Regions from separate parts of the Arthrobacter sp. L77 genome, predicted to be linked through region 3. Evidence: riboswitches for the same ligand, from Rfam matches in the RefSeq annotation. Region 3 holds a riboswitch; each other region holds the start of a gene.

Region 1 (7,675 bases), on a different contig from region 3:
GGACCAGCTCGACATGGGCTACTCCGAGCGGACGGGCGTGTTCCGGCGGCTGGCCGACCGCATCACCGATCTCGAGGACTTCGTCGCCGCCGTCGGGCCGACCGGCCCCGTGGTCACCGTGGGGCACGACTGGGGCGGCGTCGTCAGCCTCGGCTACGCCCACCGGAACCGGGAGGACCTGGCCGGTGTCATCCTCACCAACACCGCCATCCACCAGGACCCGGACCGCCGCATTCCCGCGCCGCTCCGGCTCGCCCTCGCCCCGGGCGTCCACGGTCTCGGCACCCGGACCACCAGCGCGTTCCTCGACGTGACCCTGGCCCTCGCCCGGCCTGCCCTCGCCCCGGATGTGCGCCGCGCCTTCAGGGACCCGTACCGCACCGCCGCCGACCGGCAGGGCATCGCGCACTTCGTCTCGGACATCCCCGCGGATCCCTCGCACCCCAGCTACGAGGCCCTGACCGCGACGGCCGAGGGGATCAGGAGCCTCGAGGTCCCCGTGCTCATGATGTGGGGACCTCACGACCCGATCTTCTCGGACCCCTACCTGGAGGACCTCGCCCGGCGGCTCCCCCACGCCGATATCCACCGCTTCGAACGTGCGAGCCACCTCGTGCAGGAGGACGCCGACACGGCGTCGACGGCCATGCAGTGGCTGGCCGAACGGTCGGTGGGACTCCCCGCGCCCTCCAGTGATGTCCCGGCCCGCGGCACGTCCGACAGCGGGGCGCCGTACGTCCCGCTCGGCCAGCGGCTCACCGACCTCGCCGCCGGTCCGGACGCCGCACGGACCGCCGTCGCGCAGATGCAGCCCGCCGGCCCGCCGCGGACACTGTCCTGGCGGGACCTCGCCGACGACGTCTCCGCCGTCGCCGCCGGCCTGACCGCGCTCGGCTACGGTCCGGGCAGCCGGGTGAGCCTCCTCGTCCCGCCCGGCGTGGACCTGACCGTGCTCATCTACGCCTGCCTGCGCATCGGCGCCGTGATCGTCGTCGCCGATGCCGGCCTCGGCGCCCGGGGCCTCAGCCGCGCCGTGAAGGGGTCCGCGCCCGACGTCGTGATCGGCATCGAACGCGCCCTCGTCGCCGCCCGCGCCTTCGGGTGGCCCGGACGCCGGATCAGCGCCACTCGCCTGACCGCGGCCACGCGCCGGGCGCTGCGCGTGGAGGCCTCGCTCAATGACCTGCGCGCCGCACGGCCCGCAGCGTCCGTCGTGGAGGCGCCGGCCGCGGATGCCGACGCCGCCATCCTCTTCACCTCCGGCTCCACGGGCCCGGCGAAGGGCGTCGTCTACACGCACCGGCAGCTCTCCGCCATGCGGGACACCGTCGCGGCGACCCTGGGGCTCGGCGAGGGGGCCTCGCTCGTCGCGGGCTTCGCCCCGTTCGCGCTGCTCGGACCGGCACTCGGAGCGACGTCGGTCACGCCGGCCATGGATGTCACAGCCCCGCGGACGCTGACCGCGCAGGCGCTGGCCGACGCCGCGGACGCGATCGACGCGACGGTCGTCTTCGCGTCACCAGCGGCCCTGCGCAATGTGCTCGCCACCGCCGGCGCGCTCACCGACGCAGGCAGGACCGCCCTCGGCCGGATCTCCCTCATGCTCTCGGCCGGGGCGCCGATCCCCGTCCCGCTCCTCGAAGCGGTACAGGACCTCGTGCCGTCCGCCACCCTGCACACGCCCTACGGCATGACGGAGTCCCTCCTCGTCGCGGACATCGACCTCGCGGGCATCCGACGCGCCGCGACTGCCGCGCGGGACGGTCTCGACGGCGCCGGTGGCGGGGTGTGCGTCGGCCTCCCGGTGCACGGCGCCCGCGTCGCCGTCAGCCCGCTCGACGCCGACGGTGCGGCGACGGGCGAGGCGACCACGACGCCAGGGCGGACCGGCGAGATCCTCGTGGACGCCCCCCACGTCAAGGACCGCTACTTCCGACTGTGGAGGACGCAGCAGGAGTCCACCCGGACTCCCCCGTGGCACCGCACCGGCGACGTCGGCCACTTCGACGCCGACGGGCGCCTCTGGGTGGAGGGCCGGCTGGGCCACATCATCACGGCGGCCTCCGGCGTCCTGACGCCCGTCGCCCTCGAGCAGTCCCTGGAGACGATCGACGGCGTCCGGCTGGCGGCCCTCGTGGGCGTTGGCCCCGCGGGCACGCAGGCCGTGGTCGCGGTCCTCGAGACGGACGCCGCGGGACGGCGCCCGGCCCTGGCCGATGCTCCACTCGCGGAGGCGGCACGCGCCACCGCGCTGGGGCACGGCGTCGACCTCGCCGCGGTCATCGCCGTTCCCGCCCTCCCGGTGGACATCCGGCACAACGCGAAGATCGACCGCACGCGCATCGCGCAGTGGTGCGGCCGGTTCCTCTCCAGTGCCCGCCCGGGGTCCCTGTGACCGTCCTCGTCACGGGTGCCAGCGGGATGCTGGGGCGTACCGTCGCCGAGCACCTCCTCGCCGCCGAGGAGGACGTCCGGTGCCTGCAGCGGCGTCCCTCCGGGGTGTCCGGCGCGGAGGACGTCCTCGGATCGATCACGGATGCCGCAGTCGTCGCCACCGCGGTGCAGGACTGCCGCGCCGTGATCCACCTCGCGGCGAAGGTCTCCTTCACCGGGGCGCCCTCCGAGTTCGAGCGCACCAACGTCGACGGGACGCGGATCCTCCTGGACGCCGCCCGCGCGGCAGGGGTCACCGACGTGGTCCATGTGTCCTCGCCGTCCGTCGCGCACGACGGCTCGTCGCTGGTCGGGGCGCCCGCCGGCCCGGCGGGCCCGGCGCACGCCCGCGGCGACTACGCCCGCACCAAGGCCGCGGCCGAGGTCCTCGCCCTGGCCCGTTCGACGCCGTCGTTCCGCGTCGCAGCGATCCGGCCGCACATCGTATGGGGTCCCGGCGACACCCAGCTGGTGGAACGCGTGATCGAGCGCGCGCGTCACGGTCGCCTGCCCCTGCTCGACGGCGGGACCGCCCTGGTCGACACCACCTACGTGGACAACGCGGCGTCGGCCATCGTCGCGTGCCTGCGGCGCATGGACGCGGCGCAGGGCCAGGCGCTCGTGGTCACCAACGGCGAGCCCCGCCCGATCGCCGAGCTGCTCGGCGGGATCTGCCGTGCCGGCGGGGTGCAGCCGCCCGCACGGTCCGTCCCGGGAGTACTTGCCCGGGTCGCGGGCTCCGTGATCGAGCGGGCCTGGCTCCGGCTCGGCAGGACGGACGAACCTCCCATGACCCGCTTCCTGGCGGAGCAGCTGTCGACCGCGCACTGGTTCGACCAGCGCCACACGCGCAGCGTGCTCGACTGGAGCCCGTCCGTGAGCATCGACGAAGGGCTCGAGCGCCTGGCGACGTACTACCGCTGAGGCTCCGTCTCCCCTCGTTTTTCCCTGCGCCTGATGGTGCACGCGGCCTTAGGCGTCGGGTACACCCATCCACCCTGATCGTGCAGTTGTGGTGGGTCCTGCCGTCGACGACTCGCCATACGTGCACAACGAGCATGCTCCGCGCGCCGGGCGAACCCGAGCATGCACCTTCAGGCGTCGGGCACACCCATCCACCCCGATCGTGCAGCTGTGGTGGGTCCATTGGTCGGCAACCCGCCATACGTGCTCACCGAGCGCACACCCATACGCGCCGGGCGAGCCCGAGCACGCACCTTCAGGCGTCGGGCACACCCATCCACCCTGAGCGCGCAGGTGTGGTGGGTCCTGCCGTCAATTACCCGCCATACGTGCTCAACGAGCATGCTCCGCGCGCCGGGCGAGCCCGAGCATGCACCTTCAGGCGTCGGGTACACCCATCCACCCTGATCGCGCAGGTGTGGTGGGTCTATTCGTGGACGACCCGCCGCACGTGCGCAACGAGCATGCGCTGCGCACCGCTGACGCCTTCGGCTTGGGGTGGAACGCAGAAGGACGGGATGCATGATGCATCCCGTCCTTCCGACCGTCTGACTGGTGTCGCCGACCGTGGGCCGGCGGCTCAGTTAGCGGGTGTAGTAACCATCCACCGACATGGCGCTGACCGAGTGGACGAGCGTGCCCTGCGAGGCGTTCAGGGCGCTGACCATCTGGCCGTTGCCGAGGTAGATCCCCACGTGGCTGCCGCCGTTCTGGCTCACCAGGTCACCCGGCTGGGGGTTGCTGGTGGGCGTCATGGAAGCGAACTGAGCCCAGGTGGTGCGGGGCAGGTCGACGCCGTTCTGGGCGTAGGCCCACTGCACGAAGGCCGAGCAGTCCCAGGCACCGAAGGCGGTCCCGCCGTACACGTAGCCCGAGCCAACGCCCTGCATCGCCGTTCCGACGATGCCGCCGCCGGCCACCGGAGTGATCGACGCAGCGGACTGGAGGCTGACACCGGAGGTGGCTGCCGGAGCGGGGGCTGCGGCAGGCGCAGCGGGTGCTGCGGCCGGAGCGGGAGCTGCGGCGGGCAGTGCAACGATCGACGCCGACTGCGCGGAGTACTGCGCGGGAGCCGCGGAACCGCCGAGGGCGATCGACTGGCCGGGGTAGATGACCGAGGCGCTGCCGAGCCCGTTGGCTGCGAACAGCACGTCGACGCTCAGGCCGTGCATCGCGGCGATGGAGCCGAGCGTGTCGCCGGCCTGGACGGTGTGGGTGCCCGCGGCAGCGGAGGAGACGGCTGCCGGCTGCGTAGCGACCTCGCCTGCGGCGTTCGCCGGAAGCGATGCGCCGAACATGATTCCGGAAGCAACGGCGACGACGGCGGCAGGCTTGCCGGCGACGGAGGCGCTTGCGGAGACGGCGCGTGATGCCGTGATGAAGGGGTTGATGCGCGTGGGGACGGCCCGGTGGCGCGCGTTATGGCTCTGCTTGGACATGTTGATGCCTTTCCCAATGCCTGCGAAGTTAGCTGTCGGGTTCGGATGGGACATCCGGACACGCTCTCTGCAAACCACCGTCCCCAGTGCTGGTTTACGCGTGTCTTTACCCCTAGGACCCGTGATCGAGTCCGCTAGTGGTTCCCCCGCCCCTGTCGAATGTGTAGTACGAACGGTCCGTCCTCATCGACAGGGTTAGGCAGTGTGAGGATGGGCGCCCATCCGTTGTGGATCGGACGCGAGACCAACCGTACCGGCTGCCGACGCCGGTTGTCACATTTAGATCACGAGGGGAAAATCACCTTTTTTCCCCTAACACCTCAGATCCGTGCATTGCGTGGTCTGGGCTGGCAGTGCGGGCACAGGTAGGAGGACCTGTTCATGAAGGATTCGCGGCGCACCAGCGTGGTCCTGCCCTCGGCGGCGCACCGTCGGCACGGCCGGCCCTCCCGTCCGTAGGCCTCCAGATCGCGGGCGAAATAGCCCGACGCACCGTTCACGTTGACGTACAGGGAGTCGAAGCTGGTGCCGCCGGCCGCCAGCGCCCGCTGCATCACCGAGGTGACGGCGTCAAGGATGCGCTGTGTGTCGGGCCGTCGCAGGGTGTCCGTGGGCCGCGCATAGTGGAATCTCGCCGCCCAGAGCGCCTCGTCCGCGTAGATGTTGCCGATCCCCGAGATGAGCCCCTGGTCGAGGAGCGCGCGTTTGAGGCCCGTTTTGCGGCTGCGGAGACGCTCGTGGAAGGAGGCCGCGGAGAATCCGGGGTCGAGGGGATCGCGCGCGATGTGCGCGGCCTGGTGGGGAACGAGCGGGAGGTCGGAGATGCCCAACCCACCGGGCAGTCCGTCCGGCGTCGGCTCCAGGTCGGCGACGAACATGCCGCCGAAGATCCGCTGGTCGACGAATCGCAGCTCACCCGGCAGGGCGGCGCCGTCGTCGTCGACCGCCGGGGAGAGCGCGAGGCGGACCTTCAGGTGCTTCTCAAGGGGAGCGTCGGGGTCCTCGACCAGGAGCTGTCCGCTCATCCCGAGGTGTGCCATGAGGGCTACGTGGGGGCGATCTCCGGGCCGGCCGGCGTCCTCGAGCGTCATCCAGAGGAACTTCCCCCGGCGCACCACGTCGCTCACGCGGGCCCCCGCGACGTTGCCGACGAAGTCCTCGACGCCGTCGACGTGCCGCCGGAGCGACCGGGGATCCAGGACCTCCACGGAATCGATGACGCGTCCCGCCACCCAGCGCGCGAGGCCCCGGCGGACGACCTCGACCTCGGGGAGTTCAGGCACTCAGGGTCCGTCGGGTGACGCGGGGGTGCCGGGGATGCCCGTACTGTCGGCGCTGTCGGTGTCGGCCGGACCACCGGGTAGCAGTGGGTCCAGCGGCACCGCGAGGGTCTTCCACGAGGCGGCCGCAGCCGCCTGCTCGGCCTCCTTCTTCGAGTTGCCGCACCCGGAGCCGTACTCCGTGCCACCGATCAGCAGGCGTGCCGTGAACGTCCGGGCGTGGTCCGGACCCGTCCCGTCGACCCGGTAGTCGATGGTGCCGAGCCGCCGGGCGGCCGCCGTCTCCTGGATGCGGGTCTTCCAGTCGGTCCCCTCGCCGAGCACCGCCGCATCGAGCAGCAGCGGCCCGATCAGCCGCATGACCATGGCGCGGGCCGTCTCGATGCCGTGGCTGAGGTAGGCGGCCCCGATGACGGCCTCCATGGTGTCCGCCAGGATCGAGGCCTTGTCGCGTCCGTTGGTCAGCTTCTCCCCCTGGCCCAGCAGCACGTAGCTGCCGAGGTCCAGGGTGCGGGCCACCCCGGCCAGCGCCTTGGTGCTGACCACGGCGGAGCGCCGCTTGGCGAGGTCGCCCTCGGACAGATCCGGGTGGTCCCGATACAGGGCATCGGTGACCGCCAGCCCGAGTACCGAGTCGCCGAGGAACTCCAGGCGCTCGTTCGTCGGGATCCCGCCCTTCTCGTAGGCGTAGGAGCGGTGCGTCAGGGCAAGACGAAGCGTCCCGGTGTCGATATCGACACCGAGACGCTTCGTGAGGTCTTCCGTATTCTTCACAACTGCATCAGCTGATCCAGCAGCGGACGGCCACCGGCAGGCGCGAGGCCTGCCGGGAGCGCGGGTCCGTTGTTAGACGTCGGCTACCTTGCGGCCCTTGTATTCAAGGAACAGCGGGGTGCCGGCGGAATCGGTGACAACCTTGGCCTGGTGGGCGAGGCTGTAGGTGACGCGGCCGTTCTCGAGGGTCTTGACCAGCTTGGGGGCGGTTGCCTTCCACTGGGACCGGCGTGCGCGGGTATTCGCGCGGGACATTTTCCGTTTCGGGACAGCCACGGCTAACTCTCTTCCTTCTCGTCTGACTCTGACTTGGGTGCCGCGTTCTGCTCGGCGGCGGTGCCCGTCAGCCCGGCAAGGGCTGACCAGCGAGGATCCAAAACTTCATGGTGGTGGTCAGGATCATCGTTGAGCCGCGCTCCGCATTCGGAGCACAGGCCCTGACAATCCTCCCGGCACACCGGCTGGAATGGCAGCGACGTAACCACTGCATCCCTCAACACGGGTTCCAGATCGACCGAATCGTTCTCCACCCTGTGCTGTTCTTCTTCCTCTTCCACCGACAGCGACGCTGAGTCGCTGTAGAAGAAGAGCTCCTGGATCTCCACGTCGCGGTCGAACCGCAGTGGCTCCAGGCACCGGCCGCACTCGCCGGTTACTTCGACGTTCGCCGTTCCCGATACCAGGATTCCCTCGTGCACCGATTCGAAGCGCAGGTCCAGTTCCATCTCGGAACCCTCCTGCACGCCGATCAGAGCGACGCCGAAATCCTTGGGTACCGGTGCATGT
Region 2 (7,675 bases), 700 kb from region 3:
GGGGTAGCGGTCGCCGTCCGAGCCCGGGGGGCCGGGCACTGGTTTTCGGAGGTGGCACGTGTGACGAAGGCCCACAGGAGAAGGCCGATGGAACCGATCGCCAGCAGTGGCTGGAGGGGCTCGAAGTATTGCACAGCGCCGGAACTGCCCAGGGCCACGAGCACCAGTTTGTTGCAGACGGGGCACCCGACCGCGAAGAAGGAGACGACGGTGCCGGCTACCCCGAACCGCTCGTGTCCTTCATCGGCCGGGGCGGGCGCGCGGGCGACGTAGGTGGCAACGAGCAGTCCTGTGAGGGCGGCGGTGATCCCGAGAACCGGGAAGGACCACCACGTAGGCGGGATCTCGCGGCTGAAAAGGGGTGTGTCGATGAGGTCGGTCGGTACTGCGATCACCAGATAGGTGAGGATCGCGGCGGCGATTGCCGCCCGCCAGCGGCGGCCGGACCACTGGAGCAGAGCTGATGTCACAGACACGCGGGAGCTCATCGGTTCTCCTTCGTGGCGGCCGACGACGTCGCCTCGGCATCGTTCCCGGCGGGACGGGCGTTCCGCTGGTTCCTGACGTACAGGGCGGCCGTGATTGCCAGGACGACCGTGGCCAGCAGTGCGAACACGGCGTTCGGGATATCCGAAGCTGCCCCGCTCACGGCGGACTCGAGCTGGAACTGGTCGGTGACGGTGAGTACCCCGCCGAGTCCGGCGGTGCCGTCGGTGACCAGCAGCAGGACTCCGATGCCGATGGAGAGAGCGCCGGAGACGATCATGACCCAGGAGTTGGACCATCGGCCGATGGTCACCGGCGGTGGCCGCAGCCAGCGGCGGCCCGAGATGCCGAGCCTGTCCCACAGCAGGGACAGCGCGAACAGGGGCAGTGCCATCCCGAGAGCGTAGATCGCCAGGAGGATCCCGCCGTACAGGGCGTTGCCGCCCACTGCGGCGACGGTCAGGATGGAACCAAGAATCGGTCCCGTGCAGACCCCGGCGATACCGTAGACAGCGCCGAGCGCGAAGACCGAGAGCCGTGAAGACCCGGTGCGGGTGTTGGTGCGGAGCAGGGACGGCAGCCGGAGTCCGGCGATCTGGGCGAGGCCCAGGGCGATGACCAGCCCGGCACCCGAGGCGACCAGGATGCCGCGGTGCTGGGTGACGAGGGACCCGAGTGTCCCGGCGAATATCCCCAGCGGTACGAGCGTGGAGAGCAGGCCCAGGTAGAAGAGGGCCGTTCGAGCGACGAGGCGGGTCCTGGTGGAGAATGCGTAGGCGAAGAAGGCCGGCAGGAGAAGGGCCGAGCAGGGGCTCAACAGGGTGAGGATGCCTCCCAGGAAGGCCCCGGCGTATCCGATGCCCATTACTTGGCGTCGGCCGTCTTGAGTGCGGCTTCGATGGCCTCTTCGAAGGTCTCCAGGGGTTGTGCGCCGATCAGTGCGGTGTCGTTGACGAGGAAGGTGGGTGTTCCGGTGGCGCCCAGGGCTGCGGCTTCCTGCGCGTCCTCGGCAACGGATTGCTGCAGTTCCTTGGAGTCGAGGTCGGCTTCGAACTGCGCCATGTCCGGTACCCCGGATTCTTCGGCGAGTTCCACCAGACGCTCCCGGGGAAGATCGGCATGTCCACGTTCGGGAGCGACGGCGAAAGCCGCTTCGTTGAACTCCCAGAACTTGTCCTGGTTCCCGGCGGCGCGGCCGGCGACAGCCGCCATGGAGGACTGGCCGCCGAGGACCGGCAGGTCGCGCCATTCGACGCGCAGGTCACCGCTCTCGACATACTTCTCCACCAGGGGTGGCAGGGTCTCGCGGGAGAAGACCGCGCAGAAGGGGCAACGATAGTCCGCGTACTCGACCAGCACGACCGGGGCGTCGACCGCACCGAGCGCCGTGGGGTCGTCCGCGATCCGCCGGGACATGTCCAGCGGCGCGCCCTCGGAGTCGGTGGATCCCTGCGAGGATGATCCGGTGTCACTGGCCCCCTGGGATGCTCCTCCCTGATACGCGAAGATCCCCACCAGCAGCATCAGGATCCCTATTCCGAGGGCGGCGATCACCAAGGTCCAGGGTCGACGACGGGAGGTACTGGTGGAAGGCGATGGCATGCGAACTCCTCAGGATGACCGGAACATCAAATGTCTATACATTTCTCGAATTCGACGCTACGGGCCCTGTGGCGGCCTGTAAAGTCTGGGCTCCAGCTGTGAGCATGCTGTATTCGGCGGCCCCCACTTCACGTGGTGGCGCGGTGAAGCCGCGGTGCCTGGGAGCAGGTGAGCCACCGGGCACCGCGGACGTCACGGGGTCAGGCGTTCACGCGGTAGTACACGGGGCCGGATCCGACATCGACGCTCTCGACGACGGTCTGGTTGCCGTTCCATCCACTGTGGATGGCCTGCCCGTCACCGAGGTAGACCGCGTTGTGGGAGAAGCCCATCCCGCCGTCGGCGTAGTAGATGAAATCGCCGGGCTTCGGTGTCGATACCGGCGTCGCGTACGCCATCAGGGACTCGGGGGACTCATCGCCGACCCCTTCGATCCCTGCTGCTCGCAGGGCGACTTCCCCCAGGACGGTGCAGTCCTGGATGGCCCCCATCTGTGCCCGGGCCGCCTCGAGAATCGCCCCATTGGTCGATGAGGATGCCTCCGGTTCGACGTCGGCGCTCGCCAGCCTGATGGTTGACAGCTGGTCCGGCACATCGGCCGATGGTGCAGGGCTGGTCGGTGCTGGAGCGGTCATCAGTTCCACGCCCTGGGTGTTCGTCGCCCCGGTTAGGGCGATGACATCTCCCGGGTAGATGGTGGAATCCATCTGAAGTCCGTTCAGCGACAGAATCGTCTCCAGCGCGATCCCATGCAGCGCTCCGATCTGGTTCAGGGTGTCCCCGGCGACCACGGTGTGGGTGGACGGCCCGAAGGCGACGGCCTGGCCGGACGTGCCTGCGTGGGAGGAGGCGGCGCCCGAGGCGCTGTCCCCCTGGGGGGCATTCGCGATGGCCCCCGCCTGGGCCGGCGTGGCCATGCTCAGCACGAGTCCTGATCCCAGGGCGACGAGGGCGACCTGGCGGCCCACCTTCCCGCCATGGCTGGAAACGCCTCGTGAAAGGGTGGACAGGGTGCTGGTGGTGGCCCGGTGGCGGCCGCGGGTGTTCTTGTCTGACATTGCTTGACCTCTCCCAATACCTGCGAGGTGAGCTGTCGGATGCGGGTGGGAGTCACCCGGCCGCCGGACGGTGATGCCGGCGGCTTAACCCCAAGGATTCAGTGAGAATCCGAACCTGGTTCCCCCGCCCCTGCCGAAGTTTCGTGGTGTACGGGCCTCGGCAAGCGGCAGGGTTCGGTAACGTGCCAAGGGTGCTGCGCCTGATGGGCAGCACGAACTCAATCTACACAGAAATCACAAATGTATAAACATTTGGAGGGCGCGGAGCGACAGGGTGTGACAGGGCTCATCCGGAAGCGATATCCCAGGGCGACGGCAACTGCGTACCTGTTCGACTGCGCTGTGGCCCCGAGCGTTCAGGTTGAGCAGCCGTCGATGGCGGGAAACCCTCAATGAGCCATCCAGGGCAGCCCCGTGGCGCTCATCGGGAGTTGTTCTCGAGGGTTGTTCCGGCTGTCGGTGTTTGCATCGGACATGACATCGAAGCCGGGCAGCAGTTGTCCGCGTGGGTCGATGTTGACGCAGGCGTCCGCGATTCACCGACCCTGAGCGCCTGGTTGCTCGGTGGCAGAAAAGCATGCTGTCACGCTGGGTAGGGCAGCGGGCGTGAGGCCGAAGGCGCCACGCTTCTCGATATGTCTAGACATTTAGCTCGCCACGGTAGCATGCAGTCCATACCCCAGCCCCCGATCCACGTCAGGACGGTGTGATGCTGTCGGGGTCGCCTGCGAAGGAGCTTCCGTGTCCGCTACCCATTCCACCCCCGGAGTTCGCCCTGCCACGGACGTGAAGGGTTTGCTGATCCACGCGGCGGGGCCGGCGGAGCCCGGTTCGTTGGGCGGCGCCCTCCGCAGTGCCACCAACGCCTCGGCCGCTCTGCCTCCAGGAAGCATCATCGAGGTGGTCATCCAGGGTCCTGTCGTTGCGATACTCGCCGGCGGGTCCGAGGTAACGGAAGCCATCGCGGACGTCCTGGATCACGGGGTGCGCATCCTCGCGTGTGAGAACAGTATGCGGTCGGCAGACATGGAGCCAAGCCAGCTGCTGCCCGGCATCGACCATGTGTCGGCAGCCGTCGCCCATCTGGCATCGCGACAATGGGAAGGATGGGCCTACGTCAGGATGTGATCCGTTCAGGAGGCACGGTCGAGGGCAGAGCTGTGGCGGCGGCCGGGTCTACCGTGCCGCCGCCGCAGCGTGTCGTCGGTCTCTGCCTGCTCAGTTGGTGGTCACGGTCTCCCGTGCCTGCTGCCAGGTGGTCCAGGCGTTGTAGCTGCCGTCGAGTTCGGCGATGTCGTAGCCGGCGCGGCGGAGGGCGCTGGCGGCGACGGAGTTCCTGAGTCCGCTCTGGCAGTAGGTGATGATGGTGCCGGTGGTGGGGAGTTCCTCGAGGTGCCACATGAGGCGTCCGCCGTTGAGCTGGTGGGCTCCGGGGATGTGTCCGGTGGTGTGTTCGGTGCGGTTCCGGACGTCGAGGATCATTGCCGGGTCGGCGTCGGCGAGGTCCTCCGGGCGGATCAGTGTCGGGGTGGTGAGGGGCAGTCCGTGGAGGCTGGTGACGTATCCGGCGATGTCGTCGATGCCGACGCGGACCAGGTGGTCGCGGATCTGTTGGGCCTGGTCCTGGTCGGAGGCGAGCAGGACCAGGGGGTTGGGGTCGGTTTCGGGGTTCACGACCCATGCCCCGTAGGTGGCGATCGCGGCGTTCGCGGGGATGTTCAGGGACCTCTGGACGGTTCCGGTGTGGACCTGGTCGGCGGTGCGGGTGTCGATGAAGGTCAGGGTGTCGGCGGCGAGGCCGGCGGCGACCCGGTCGGTGTCGAGTTCGGTCAGCGGTGGGCGTTCTCCCATGATCGCGGGGCCGTCGCGGTTCTCGCGCTTCATCCGCCCGAAGTAGGCGTGGGCGTCGGGCTGGCCGTCGAGGAGTTCGTCGATGAAGCCCTGCTCGTCGTTCGCGGCGAGGTAGGGGCCCCACCAGGAGTAGAGCCGCTCGTAGCCGACGGTGGAGGACGGGATCGCGCCCAGGGCCTTGCCGCAGGCGCTGCCGGCGCCGTGGGCGGGGTGGACCTGCACGTAGTCGGGCAGGGTCAGGAATTTCTCCTGCAGGCTCCGGAACAGCTGCTTCGCTCCCTCGAAGCGGGTATCGACGCCCCCGGCGGCCTCGTCCAGCAGGTCCGGGCGGCCGAGGTCGCCGGAGAACACGAAGTCGCCCGAGAGCAGGTAGCCGGGCTGGTCGCTGAACGCGCCGTCGGTGACGAGGAAGGACAGGTGCTCGGGGGTGTGCCCGGGGGTGTGCAGGGCCCGGAGGCTGATGTTGCCGATGGTGATCGTGTCGCCGTCCATCAGGCGTGTGCCCTCGAAGGCGTACTGCCAGTCCGGCCCGCCCTCGCCGGAGACGTAGATCGCCGCTCCGGTCGCCGCGGCCAGTTCGCGGGTGCCCGAGAGGTAGTCCGCGTGGATGTGGGTCTCGGTGACGGCCACGATCCTCATGTTGTTCCTCGCGGCGAGGTCCTGGTAGACGGCGATGTCGCGCCGGCCGTCGACCACGACCGCCGTCCCGTTGGCCTGGCAGCCGATCAGGTAGCTGGCCTGGGCGAGGTCCTGGTCGTAGATGCGTTCGATCAGCATCGGGTACTCCTTCGGTTCGAATGGATGCAGATACCCCCTGGGGTATCCCGCTCTCCTCCAGCGTAATACCCCCAGGGGTATACCGCAAGGGGGGCGGTACCGGTGGGCGGGGTACCGGAAGGGGGTGCGTGACCGGTCCCGGGACGGGACGGGTCCGAGCACACACCCGGTCCATGGGGAGGCAGACGCCTCAGGTGCGGCGGGCCTGGTCGATCGGCAGGCCTGCGCGGGTCCAAACGGTCATGCCGCCGGCCATGGTGTCGGCGGTGAAGCCGGCGCCGTTGAGGACGAGGGTGTCAGGCGGTGGTGGTGCTGGCGGTGACCCACGCAGCGACGGCGAAGATGAGTGCCGCGAAGGAGATGCGGATGTGCTTGTCCTTCAGCCGTCGGGCGAATCGGGCGGCGACCATCGAGCCGAGGATGGCCGGCACGGCGAAGGTCAGCGTGGTCGGCCAGTCGATCGTGTAGCCGGCGGCGTGGGCACTGAACCCTGCGGCGGAGTTGATGATGATGATCGCCAGGGACGTGCCGACCGCCTGTGTCATGCGCAGGCCCAGGAAGATCGTCAGGGCCGGGGTGATGAGGAAGCCCCCGCCCACACCCAGCATGCCGGTGAGGAAGCCCACGAGCAGGCCCACTGCGACCGCTTTGGGTGCACAGGTCCGGAAAGCCCGCGTGGGCCCGGTGCTGCAGGAGCCCTCGCTTTCGCGGGTCGCGGTGAGCATCCGGATGCCGGCGAGCACCATGATCACGGCGAAGGCCAGCATCAGGAGGTCGGGGTCCACGAGCCGACCCACGGCCGCCCCACCCCAGGCCGCAGGGATGCCGGCGGCTCCGACCAGGGCGATCACGGGCCAGTTGAGGCCCTCGCGGATACGGGGCAGCAGCGCGGCCAGGGAGGAGAGCCCCACCACCAGGAGCGAGGTCGGGATGGCCTGGGCCGGGCTCATGCCCATCCCGTAGACCAGGGCCGGCACGGCGATGATCGACCCGCCGCCGCCCACGACACCCAGGACGATGCCGACCACGAGCCCCAGGAGCAGGGCCGGGATCATGCCGCCGCAGCTCCATCAGTGGCGGGGACGGGCAGCTGCAGGATGGCGCTTTCGCGGGTGGGCTCGGTGGTGGCCCTGTTCCAGGGCATCGCCGCAAGGGCCTTGCCCATCGCGCAGGTGTTCGTCGCGGCCGAGAAGGTCAGGCCGGTACCGATGACCCCTGCCAGGGCCCGGATCCTCGGGGAGACGAAGCGTCCGCCGGCCAGGCCGACGAGGACGAGGGAGCCCGCGGCCATGCGGACCTGACGCTCGAGGTCCCAGCGGCTGCCACCCCGCACCACATCACCACCGACGGCGGCGTATCCGGGCACCCCGCCCGTCAGGACGTGGGCTGCGCCGATGCCCGACGCCGCCAGCTTCTGGCGTGCCTGCTCGGCACGGACACCGGACTGGCACGCCAGCACCACCCGGCTGCCCAGGCGGGCAGCGAGCTCGTCGGTGTGCTCCGAGAGGAGCGGCAACGGCACGTTGTAGGAACCCTTGATGTGCAGGGACTCGAACTCCGCCGCGGACCGCACGTCGATCACCACGAGATCCTCGTGCTCGCCCACCCACTCACGCAGTGCCTCGGGGGACAACTCCGTCAGGGCCGACGAGGACGTCGCCTCCGACGCGGCGGGGACGGCGGGGTTCACGGGGGAAGGGGTGCTCATGGGAGCCTCTCGGTCGCATCGAAAAGGTATACCCCCTGGAGTATTCCTTATACCCCCCGGGGTAGTCAAAATACCCTTGGGGGTATAGACTGGCCACGTAACCCCCGACTTCTGGAGAAGACCATGCAACTCGACCCGACCGAAATGACTCCCGTCATCAACCGCCTCAAGCGTGCCCAGGGGCAGCTCGCCG
Region 3 (7,675 bases):
CACGTCGACGACGTCGGGCACCTCGGGCAGGTCCTTCAGCGACGCGTAGGCCGGCTGGCCGAGGATCTCCTTCGCCACCGGGTTCACGAAGTACAGGCGGTAGGGGGAGGAGGACTGCAGGTAGGTCGCGACGAAGTAGGACGCTCGCGAGGGCTTGTCCGACGCGCCGACGATCGCCACCGACCGCGCACTCCTCAGCAGGTTCAGCCGTTCGGGTGCCGACGGCCCCTCCCAGGTCCGTTCCGGTGTCGTGTTGCCGGTGCTGCTGCTCATGCTCCCACTCCCACTGCCCGTGTTGCCGACGCGTCGTCGTCGTTCTCACCGGCCGCTTCCTGCGGCAGGTCCTCGAAGGCGGCGTCGGAGGCGTTCACCGCGATGTCCAGGGCCTGGTCCAGGTCCCAGAGGATGTCCTCGAGGTCCTCCAGCCCCACGGAGATGCGCACGAGGTCCTCGGGGACGCCCGCCGCGGCGAGCTGCTCGGCCGAGAGCTGCTGGTGCGTCGTCGAGCCCGGATGGATCACGAGGGTGCGGGAGTCGCCCACGTTCGCGAGGTGCGAGGCGAGCTGCAGCGACTCGATGAACTTCTGGCCCGCCCTGCGGCCGCCCCTGATGCCGAAGCTGAACACGGAGCCGGGGCCCTGCGGCAGGTAGGTCTTCGCCCGCTCATGATGCGCATGGGTGGGGAGCCCGGCGTAGTTGACGTATTCCACCCGCGGATCGGCCTGCAGCCACTCGGCGACGGCCAGGGCGTTCTCGAGGTGTTCGTCCAGGCGCTGCGCGAGGGTCTCGACCCCCTGCAGGAGCTGGAAGGCGGACATCGGCGAGAGGGAGGGCCCGATGTCGCGGAGCTGCTCGGTGCGCAGCTTGGTCAGGAACCCGTACTCCCCGAAGTTCGCCCACCACTGGATGTTGCCGTAGGACGGCACGGGTTCGGTCATCATGGGGAACTTGCCGTTGCCCCAGTCGAACCGGCCGCTCTCCACGATCACGCCGCCGAGCGTGGTGCCGTGCCCGCCGATGAACTTGGTGGCCGAGTGGATGACGATGTCCGCGCCGTGCTCGATGGGGCGCACCAGGTAGGGCGTGCTCAGCGTGGAGTCGACGATGAACGGGACGCCGGCGTCGTGGGCGACCTTCGCGAGGCCCGCGAGGTCGGCGATCTCGCCGGAAGGGTTCGCGATCACCTCGGCGTAGACCGCCTTGGTGTTGTCCTGGATGGCGGCCGCGTAGTCCGCGGGGTCCGTCCCGGGGACGAAGGTGGTCTCGATCCCGAACCGGCGCAGCGTGACGTCGAGCTGGGTGACGGTGCCGCCGTACAGCTGGGAGGCCGCGACGATGTGGTCCCCGGCCTGGCAGAGCGCCGCGAAGGTGATGAACTCCGCGCTCATGCCCGACGCCGTCGCCACCGCCCCGATCCCGCCCTCGAGGGAGGCGATGCGCTCCTCGAACGCGGCGACCGTGGGGTTGCCGATCCGCGAGTAGATGTTGCCGTACTTCTGCAGCGCGAAGAGGTTGGCGGCGTCGTTGGTGTCCTTGAACACGAAGGACGTCGTCTGGTAGATCGGGACCGCCCGGGCCCCGTGGGTGGCGTCGGGCGTGCCGCCCGCGTGCAGTGCGCGCGTGCGGAAACCGAAGGAACGTTCTGCCATCAGGCACCTGCCTTGCTGGATTCTGACACTGCGACGGTGGGTCGGAGGTCGGGGTGGGTGCCGCAGGCGGCCGGGACGATGCTCATGGTTCCCTCCATCGTTCTGGCAGTAGCACCCTCATGTCGCCGCGGGGACGCGGAGGCCAGGGTTGCTGCGGCGTCAGTGAGCCAGATCTCTCGGCCGCTCGGGATGGTCGGATCGAGTCTGACACCGGGCCGGTGCAGAACCAAACCATGTGTCCCCGTGTGAGGCAGGGGTTGCGGCGACCTAGGCTGGAGGGATGGAGGAATGGAGATCGGCAAGCCGGGCGCAGGACCGCAAGCTGTGGCAGACGCTCTGGTACGTCGGCGCCGCGCTGACGCTCACGCTGGCCAGCAGCATCCTCGTGGCCCTGGGCGGCTTTGGAGCGGCGGCCACGGACTGGTTCTACGTCCAGCAGGCGGTGCTGCTCTTGCTCAGTGCCGCCGGGACGGTCTTCGCCCTCCGTCGCTGGCGGACGCTGCGCGGCTGAGGAGCACTTCACCTCCTGTTACTCAAATGTGACAGAAGTGACTGCTGTTAGGTATGGTCAGCACGTGCTTCCGCGACCGTGGGGCGCTCCTGGACGGATTGCCGAGCCCTGCCGTCGTCCCGGACTCGTTTGCAACCACGAAAGGCAGGGACGGGGGAACCACTAGTTCCACCGGGCGCGCAGGAGACCCTGCAGGCGCCCTCGGGGTTAAGTCGCACCACATCACCCACGGGTGATGTCCGCGGCCGGGTGACTCCCATCCGAACCCGACAGCTCACCCCGCAGGCATGGGAGAGGTATAGAACCATGTCACGAAACATTTCTTCAGCGCGCCACCGTGCCGACGTCGACGGCAGTCTCGCGCTGCAGGGCCTGTCCCGCGCCGCCAAGGCCCACGCCACCGCCGTAGGCCGCCCCGTCGCGATCGCCGCCGTCACCTCGGGCCTCGCGCTCGGCGCCGTGGGCACCGCCCATGCCGGTGAGTACACCGAGCAGGGCACGACGACGGCCCCCGCGGTCGTCGCAGCACCGGCCGCCGGCGCCGCCGCGACGACGCACACCGTCGTCGCGGGTGACACCCTGGGCGCCGTCTCGGCACGCTACGGCGTCGACCTGACCGCGGTCCTCACGGCGAACGGCCTGTCCGTCGCATCGGTCATCTTCCCGGGCGACACCATCACCATCCCCACCGGCGGTGCCGCTGCGGCTCCGGCCCGGACGGTATCGGTGTCGGTGCCCGTCGCCGCGCCCGCGGCGTTCGTGGCGGCTGCTCCCGCGGCGCCGGTCCAGCAGGCCGCTGCTGTCGCCCCCGCTCCGGCCGTGTCCACGGCTCCGGCGCCGGGCGTGCAGCTGGCCTCCGCCGGCATCACCCCGATCGCGACCTCCGGCAGCGCCGGCGGTACCCTCCTTGCTTCCGCCCAGTCGCAGCTCGCCGCCGGTGCCGTCCAGGACTGCACCATCCTGGTCGAGAAGGCGCTGCGCGCCGCGGGCATCCCCGCGGGCGATCTCGGCCCCTCGCAGTTCTTCCGGTTCGGCCCCACCGTGGGCACCCCGGCTCCGGGTGACCTCGTCATCACCGGCGGTCACGTCGCGATCTACGCCGGCGGCGGCCAGGTCATCAGCAGCGGCATGAACGGCGCGAACCTCACCATGAAGCACTCCCTCTCGGATCTCCCGGGAGCCTCCTTCGTCCGGGTCGCTGGCTGACACCGGAACGAACCACACGCGGGAAGCGGCAGGCGCTTGGACGGGGCCCCTGCCGCTTCCTTCTTTTAACGCCGGATCGCCCGAGGGCGCATCACCGGCGGGACAGCACGTCCTGGATCCCAGGGATGCACCCTTCGTTCTGCAGGGAGGTGGTGTCCCCGAGCGCTGAGCCCTCGTAGAGCTGCGTCAGCAGGCGGCGCATGATCTTCCCGGAGCGCGTCTTCGGCACGTCGGGTACGACGACGACGGCGGACGGCCGCGCGATCGGCCCGATGGCCGTCGCGACATGGGCGCGGAGCGTCGAGGCGACGTCCGTGTCCGGATCGGCGCCCGAGGCCAGCACCACGAACGCCGCGATGGCATGGCCCGTCAGGGGATCGGGCACGGGGCAGGCGCCGGCCTCGGTGACGAGCGGGTGGGCCACGAGCGCCGACTCGATCTCGATCGTGGACAGCCGGTGGCCCGAGACGTTGATGACGTCGTCCACGCGGCCCAGGATCCAGGTGTCGCCGTCGTCGTCGTACCGTGCGCCGTCGCCGGCCAGGAACCAGCCCTGCGCCGCGAACGTCCGCCAGTAGGAGTCGAGGTAGCGCTGCGGGTCGCCCCACACGGTGCGTGCCATCGCCGGGCCGTGACGGTCCACCACGATCAGGCCCTGCACGCCCGGCGGGACGGGACGGCCCTCCTCGTCGACGATGCGCGTGCTGACCCCGGGCAGTGCGCGGGCGGCGCACCCCGGCTTGAAGTCCGCGTCGGTGGGGCTGGGGGAGAGCACGGTGGCGCCGGTCTCCGACTGCCACCAGGTGTCGACGACGGGCACCTCGTCGCGGCCGAGGTTCCGGCGGAACCAGCGCCACGCCTCGGGGTTGACCGCCTCGCCGACCGTGCCGAGCACGCGGATGCTCGAGAGGTCGTAGGAGCCCGGGACGCCGTCCGGGAACCAGCCCATGAGCGAGCGCACCAGCGTGGGCGCGGTGTAGTAGCTCGTGACGCCGTAGCGCTCGATGACCTCGAGGTGGCGTCCCGGATGGGGCGTGTTGGGTGTGCCCTCGTAGAGGACCTGCGTCGCCCCGTTGGAGAGCGGGCCGTACAGCTCGTAGGTGTGGGCGGTGACCCAGGCGAGGTCGGCGGTGCACCAGTGCACGTCCCGTTCGCGCAGCGCCGGGTCGGGGTTGCTGAAGAGATGCTCGAAACTCCAGGACGCCTGCGTGAGGTACCCGCCCGAGGTGTGCACGAGGCCCTTGGGCTTCCCGGTGGTCCCCGACGTGTACATGATGAACAGCGGCGTCTCGGCGTCGAACGCCTCCGGCTCGTGGTGCGGTGAGGCGGTGTCGACGACGTCGTGCCACCACACGTCGCGGCCCTCGCTCCAGCTGATGTCCGAGCCGGTGCGACGCACCACGAGGACGTGCTCGATGCCGTTGTCCCCGGCCACCGCGGCGTCGGCGTTGTCCTTCACGGGCACGGCGACGCCCCGCCGGAACTGGCCGTCCGTGGTGACCAGCAGCTTGGCGCCGGTGTCCTCGACGCGGAAGCGGAGCGCCTCCGCCGAGAACCCGCCGAAGACCAGCGAGTGCACGGCGCCGATCCGCGCGCAGGCGAGCGTGATGACCACCGTCTCGACGAGGACCGGCAGGTACACGACCACGCGGTCGCCCGTCCCGATGCCCAGGGCCAGCAGCGCGTTCGCGGCCCGCGACACCTCGTCCTGCAGGTCCGCGTAGGTGACGGTGCGGCGGTCCCCGGGCTCGCCCTCGAAGTGGAGTGCCACGCGATCGCCGCGCCCGGCCCGGACATGCCGGTCCACGCAGTTCGCTGCGACGTTCAGGGTGCCGCCGGAGAACCACTCGATGGCCGGGATGCTGAGGGTCCCGTCCGCCTGCGGCTCAGCCTTCTCGAAGGAGTGCACGGTGTGCCACGGCGTGTCCCAGTCGAGCCGTGCGGCCTGTTCGGCCCAGAAGGCGAGGCGCCCGGCCTCCTCCTGGGCTGCGGTGGCCGCGTCCGTGCCGGTGCCTGCCGTGCCGGTGCCTACGCCCACCGTCGCACCGCCCAGCGTTCCGCGATGCCGAGGAGCGCATCCGTCGTCTTGCCGATCACGGCGAGCAGGATGATCGCGAGGATGATCCGGTCCACGCGGCCTGTCTGCTGGGAGTCCGTGAGCAGGAAGCCCAGGCCCATGGACGAGGCGATGAGTTCGGCGGCCACGAGGAACAGCCAGGACTGCGCGAGCGCCAGCCGGAGGCCCGAGAACAGCGCGGGCACGACGGCGGGCAGCTGCACCGTGGTCAGCAGGCGGAGGCCGTTGAGGCCGAATGCCCGGGCGGCCTCGACGAGGTTGCGGTCCACGTGCCGCAGGCCGAGGTAGAGCGTGGTGAAGACGGGGAAGAAGGCGCCGATGCTGATGAGCGTGACCTTCGAGTCCTCGTTGATGCCGATCCACAGGACCAGCAGCGGGACCCACGCGAGGGACGGGACGGCGCGCAGGGCCCCCACGGTGGGGGTGAGCAGCACGTCCGCGAGTCGGGACAGGCCCAGGAGCGCGCCGGCGAGCACTCCGAGCAGGGAACCGATGACGAAGCCGAGGACCACGCGCTGGGTGGAGATCAGGATGTGCGTGGCGAGCTGGCCGCGCTCCACCAGGTCCACGGCGGCAGCGAGGACCGACGCCGGCGAGGGGAGCTGCGACGGGCGGAAGAAGCCCGACGCCGTGCTGACGTGCCAGGCCAGCAGGATCAGCGCCGGGACGATGAGCCCGAGCAGCACGACACCGGCCCGGCGGGCCGTCCGGCCCCGGCCCGCGTCGTTCCGAGGCGCCTCGGGTCCGGTCACCGACGCACCGATCGCCGCCAGGCCCTGCGCGCTCACCGGCGCCGCGTGGTCGGCGCTCATGAATCGGAGCCGATGGACGCTGGATCGGCGTTCTCGACGAGCGAGGCGTCGAACAGGGAGTCGAGGGCTTCGTCGATCTCCTCCTGGGACTTCACGTCACCGGTCTCCACGAACACGGGACCGATCTTCTCCAGGACGCTGCGCTGGGCGTCGCCCGGGGCGGGGTCGACGTCGAGGTTCGTGCGGTCGATGATGACCGACTCGGCGATCGCCGGGTCGATCGCGGCGACCTCGGCGAGGATCGCGGCGGTCTCCACGGGGTTCTCCTTCGCCCATTCCCGGGCCTTCTCGTAGGCGTCCACCACGGTCTGGGCGACGTCCGGCTTCTCCTCGAGGAAGTCCTCCGTGGCGTTGAGGAAGCCGTAGGTGTTGAAGTCGATGTCACGGAAGAACAGCTCCGCGCCGTCCTGCTCCGCGGCGGCCATGATCGGGTCCAGTCCGGACCAGGCGTCCACGGCGCCGCTGGCGAGCGCGGCACGGCCGTCGGCGTGCTGCAGGTTCTCGATGGTGACCTCGGACTGGTCCACGCCCGCGGCCTCGAGTGCCTGCAGGAGGAAGAAGTACGGGTCGGTCCCGCGGGTCGCCGCGATGGACTTGCCCCGCAGGTCCTCGACGCTCGTGATCCCGGAGTCGGGGAGCGTGACGAGCGCCGCCCACTCGGGCTGCGAGTAGATGTCGATCGCCTTGATCGGGGAGCCGTTGGAGCGGGCGAGCAGCGCCGCCGACCCGGCGGTGGAGCCCACATCGATCGCCCCGGCGCGCAGGGCCTCGTTGGCCTTGTTCGACCCCGCGGACTGCACCCAGTTGACGGTGATGTCCTGCCCGGCGAGTTCCTCCTCGAGCCACCCCTGCTCCTTGATGATGAGGCTCAGCGGGTTGTAGGTGGCGAAGTCGATGTTGAGCTCCCCGCCCTCCGTGGCTCCGCCGTCGGCGGCCTGCGTGTCGGAGGCGTTCTCTCCGGCCAGGCAGCCGCTGAGGCCGAGCGAGAGGGCGGTGGCGAGGGCGAGGGTCGGCAGGAGGGCACTGCGGTTCATGGTGGTCCTTCGGTGGAGGGTGGGGACAGCGGGCAGGCACGGTGGCAGCGCGGTACGACGGCGCTGCGGGAGGGGTGGGGCGGCGGGACTAGTGGCCGGTGACGCCGAGCATCGACAGCAGGGTGCTGCGGAGTGCTCCGAGGTCCGCGGAGTTGCGGTCGCGCGGGCGGTCGCCGGGCACGGCGACGAGTTCCGCGATGGTGGAGCCCTCCGGTCCGTCCTCGTCCCCGCGGCCGAGCACGAGGATGCGGTCGGCGAGCTGGAGGGCCTCGTCGACGTCGTGGGTGACCAGCAGCACCGTGGTGGGCTGCGCGCGGTGGATGTCCAGGAGGAGGTCCTGCATCCTGATGCGGGTGAGGGCGTCGAGCGCGCCGAAGGGTTCGTCG

What was found. A riboswitch is a leader RNA that binds a small molecule or an ion and turns the genes downstream of it on or off. The one in region 3 is predicted to bind cyclic di-AMP.
Region 1: another riboswitch for cyclic di-AMP. It lies ahead of RY94_RS13260 (C40 family peptidase); the one in region 3 lies ahead of RY94_RS07320 (LysM peptidoglycan-binding domain-containing protein).
Region 2: another riboswitch for cyclic di-AMP. It lies ahead of RY94_RS03915 (LysM peptidoglycan-binding domain-containing protein); the one in region 3 lies ahead of RY94_RS07320 (LysM peptidoglycan-binding domain-containing protein).

Annotation. Positions count from the first base shown of each region.
Region 1 is NZ_JWSU01000006.1:651,581-659,255, forward strand. It holds gene RY94_RS13250 (alpha/beta fold hydrolase) at 1-2,395, shown strand, start outside; gene RY94_RS13255 (NAD-dependent epimerase/dehydratase family protein) at 2,392-3,357, shown strand; gene RY94_RS13260 (C40 family peptidase) at 3,981-4,835, opposite strand; cyclic di-AMP (ydaO/yuaA leader) riboswitch at 4,839-5,046, opposite strand; gene mutM (bifunctional DNA-formamidopyrimidine glycosylase/DNA-(apurinic or apyrimidinic site) lyase) at 5,156-6,118, opposite strand; gene rnc (ribonuclease III) at 6,119-6,889, opposite strand; gene rpmF (50S ribosomal protein L32) at 6,962-7,165, opposite strand; gene RY94_RS13280 (YceD family protein) at 7,168-7,675, opposite strand, start outside.
Region 2 is NZ_JWSU01000004.1:295,605-303,279, forward strand. It holds gene RY94_RS03900 (hypothetical protein) at 1-488, opposite strand, end outside; gene RY94_RS03905 (cytochrome c biogenesis CcdA family protein) at 485-1,351, opposite strand; gene RY94_RS03910 (DsbA family protein) at 1,351-2,088, opposite strand; gene RY94_RS03915 (LysM peptidoglycan-binding domain-containing protein) at 2,289-3,146, opposite strand; cyclic di-AMP (ydaO/yuaA leader) riboswitch at 3,150-3,319, opposite strand; gene RY94_RS03920 (DsrE family protein) at 3,888-4,274, shown strand; gene RY94_RS03925 (MBL fold metallo-hydrolase) at 4,365-5,774, opposite strand; gene RY94_RS03930 (sulfite exporter TauE/SafE family protein) at 6,071-6,829, opposite strand; gene RY94_RS03935 (rhodanese-like domain-containing protein) at 6,826-7,482, opposite strand; gene RY94_RS03940 (metal-sensitive transcriptional regulator) at 7,606-7,675, shown strand, end outside.
Region 3 is NZ_JWSU01000004.1:990,762-998,436, forward strand. It holds gene RY94_RS07305 (CoA-binding protein) at 1-273, opposite strand, end outside; gene RY94_RS07310 (O-acetylhomoserine aminocarboxypropyltransferase/cysteine synthase family protein) at 270-1,649, opposite strand; SAM riboswitch class I at 1,741-1,845, opposite strand; gene RY94_RS07315 (hypothetical protein) at 1,930-2,160, shown strand; cyclic di-AMP (ydaO/yuaA leader) riboswitch at 2,281-2,463, shown strand; gene RY94_RS07320 (LysM peptidoglycan-binding domain-containing protein) at 2,467-3,366, shown strand; gene acs (acetate--CoA ligase) at 3,458-5,404, opposite strand; gene RY94_RS07330 (ABC transporter permease) at 5,395-6,255, opposite strand; gene RY94_RS07335 (aliphatic sulfonate ABC transporter substrate-binding protein) at 6,252-7,289, opposite strand; gene RY94_RS07340 (ABC transporter ATP-binding protein) at 7,378-7,675, opposite strand, start outside.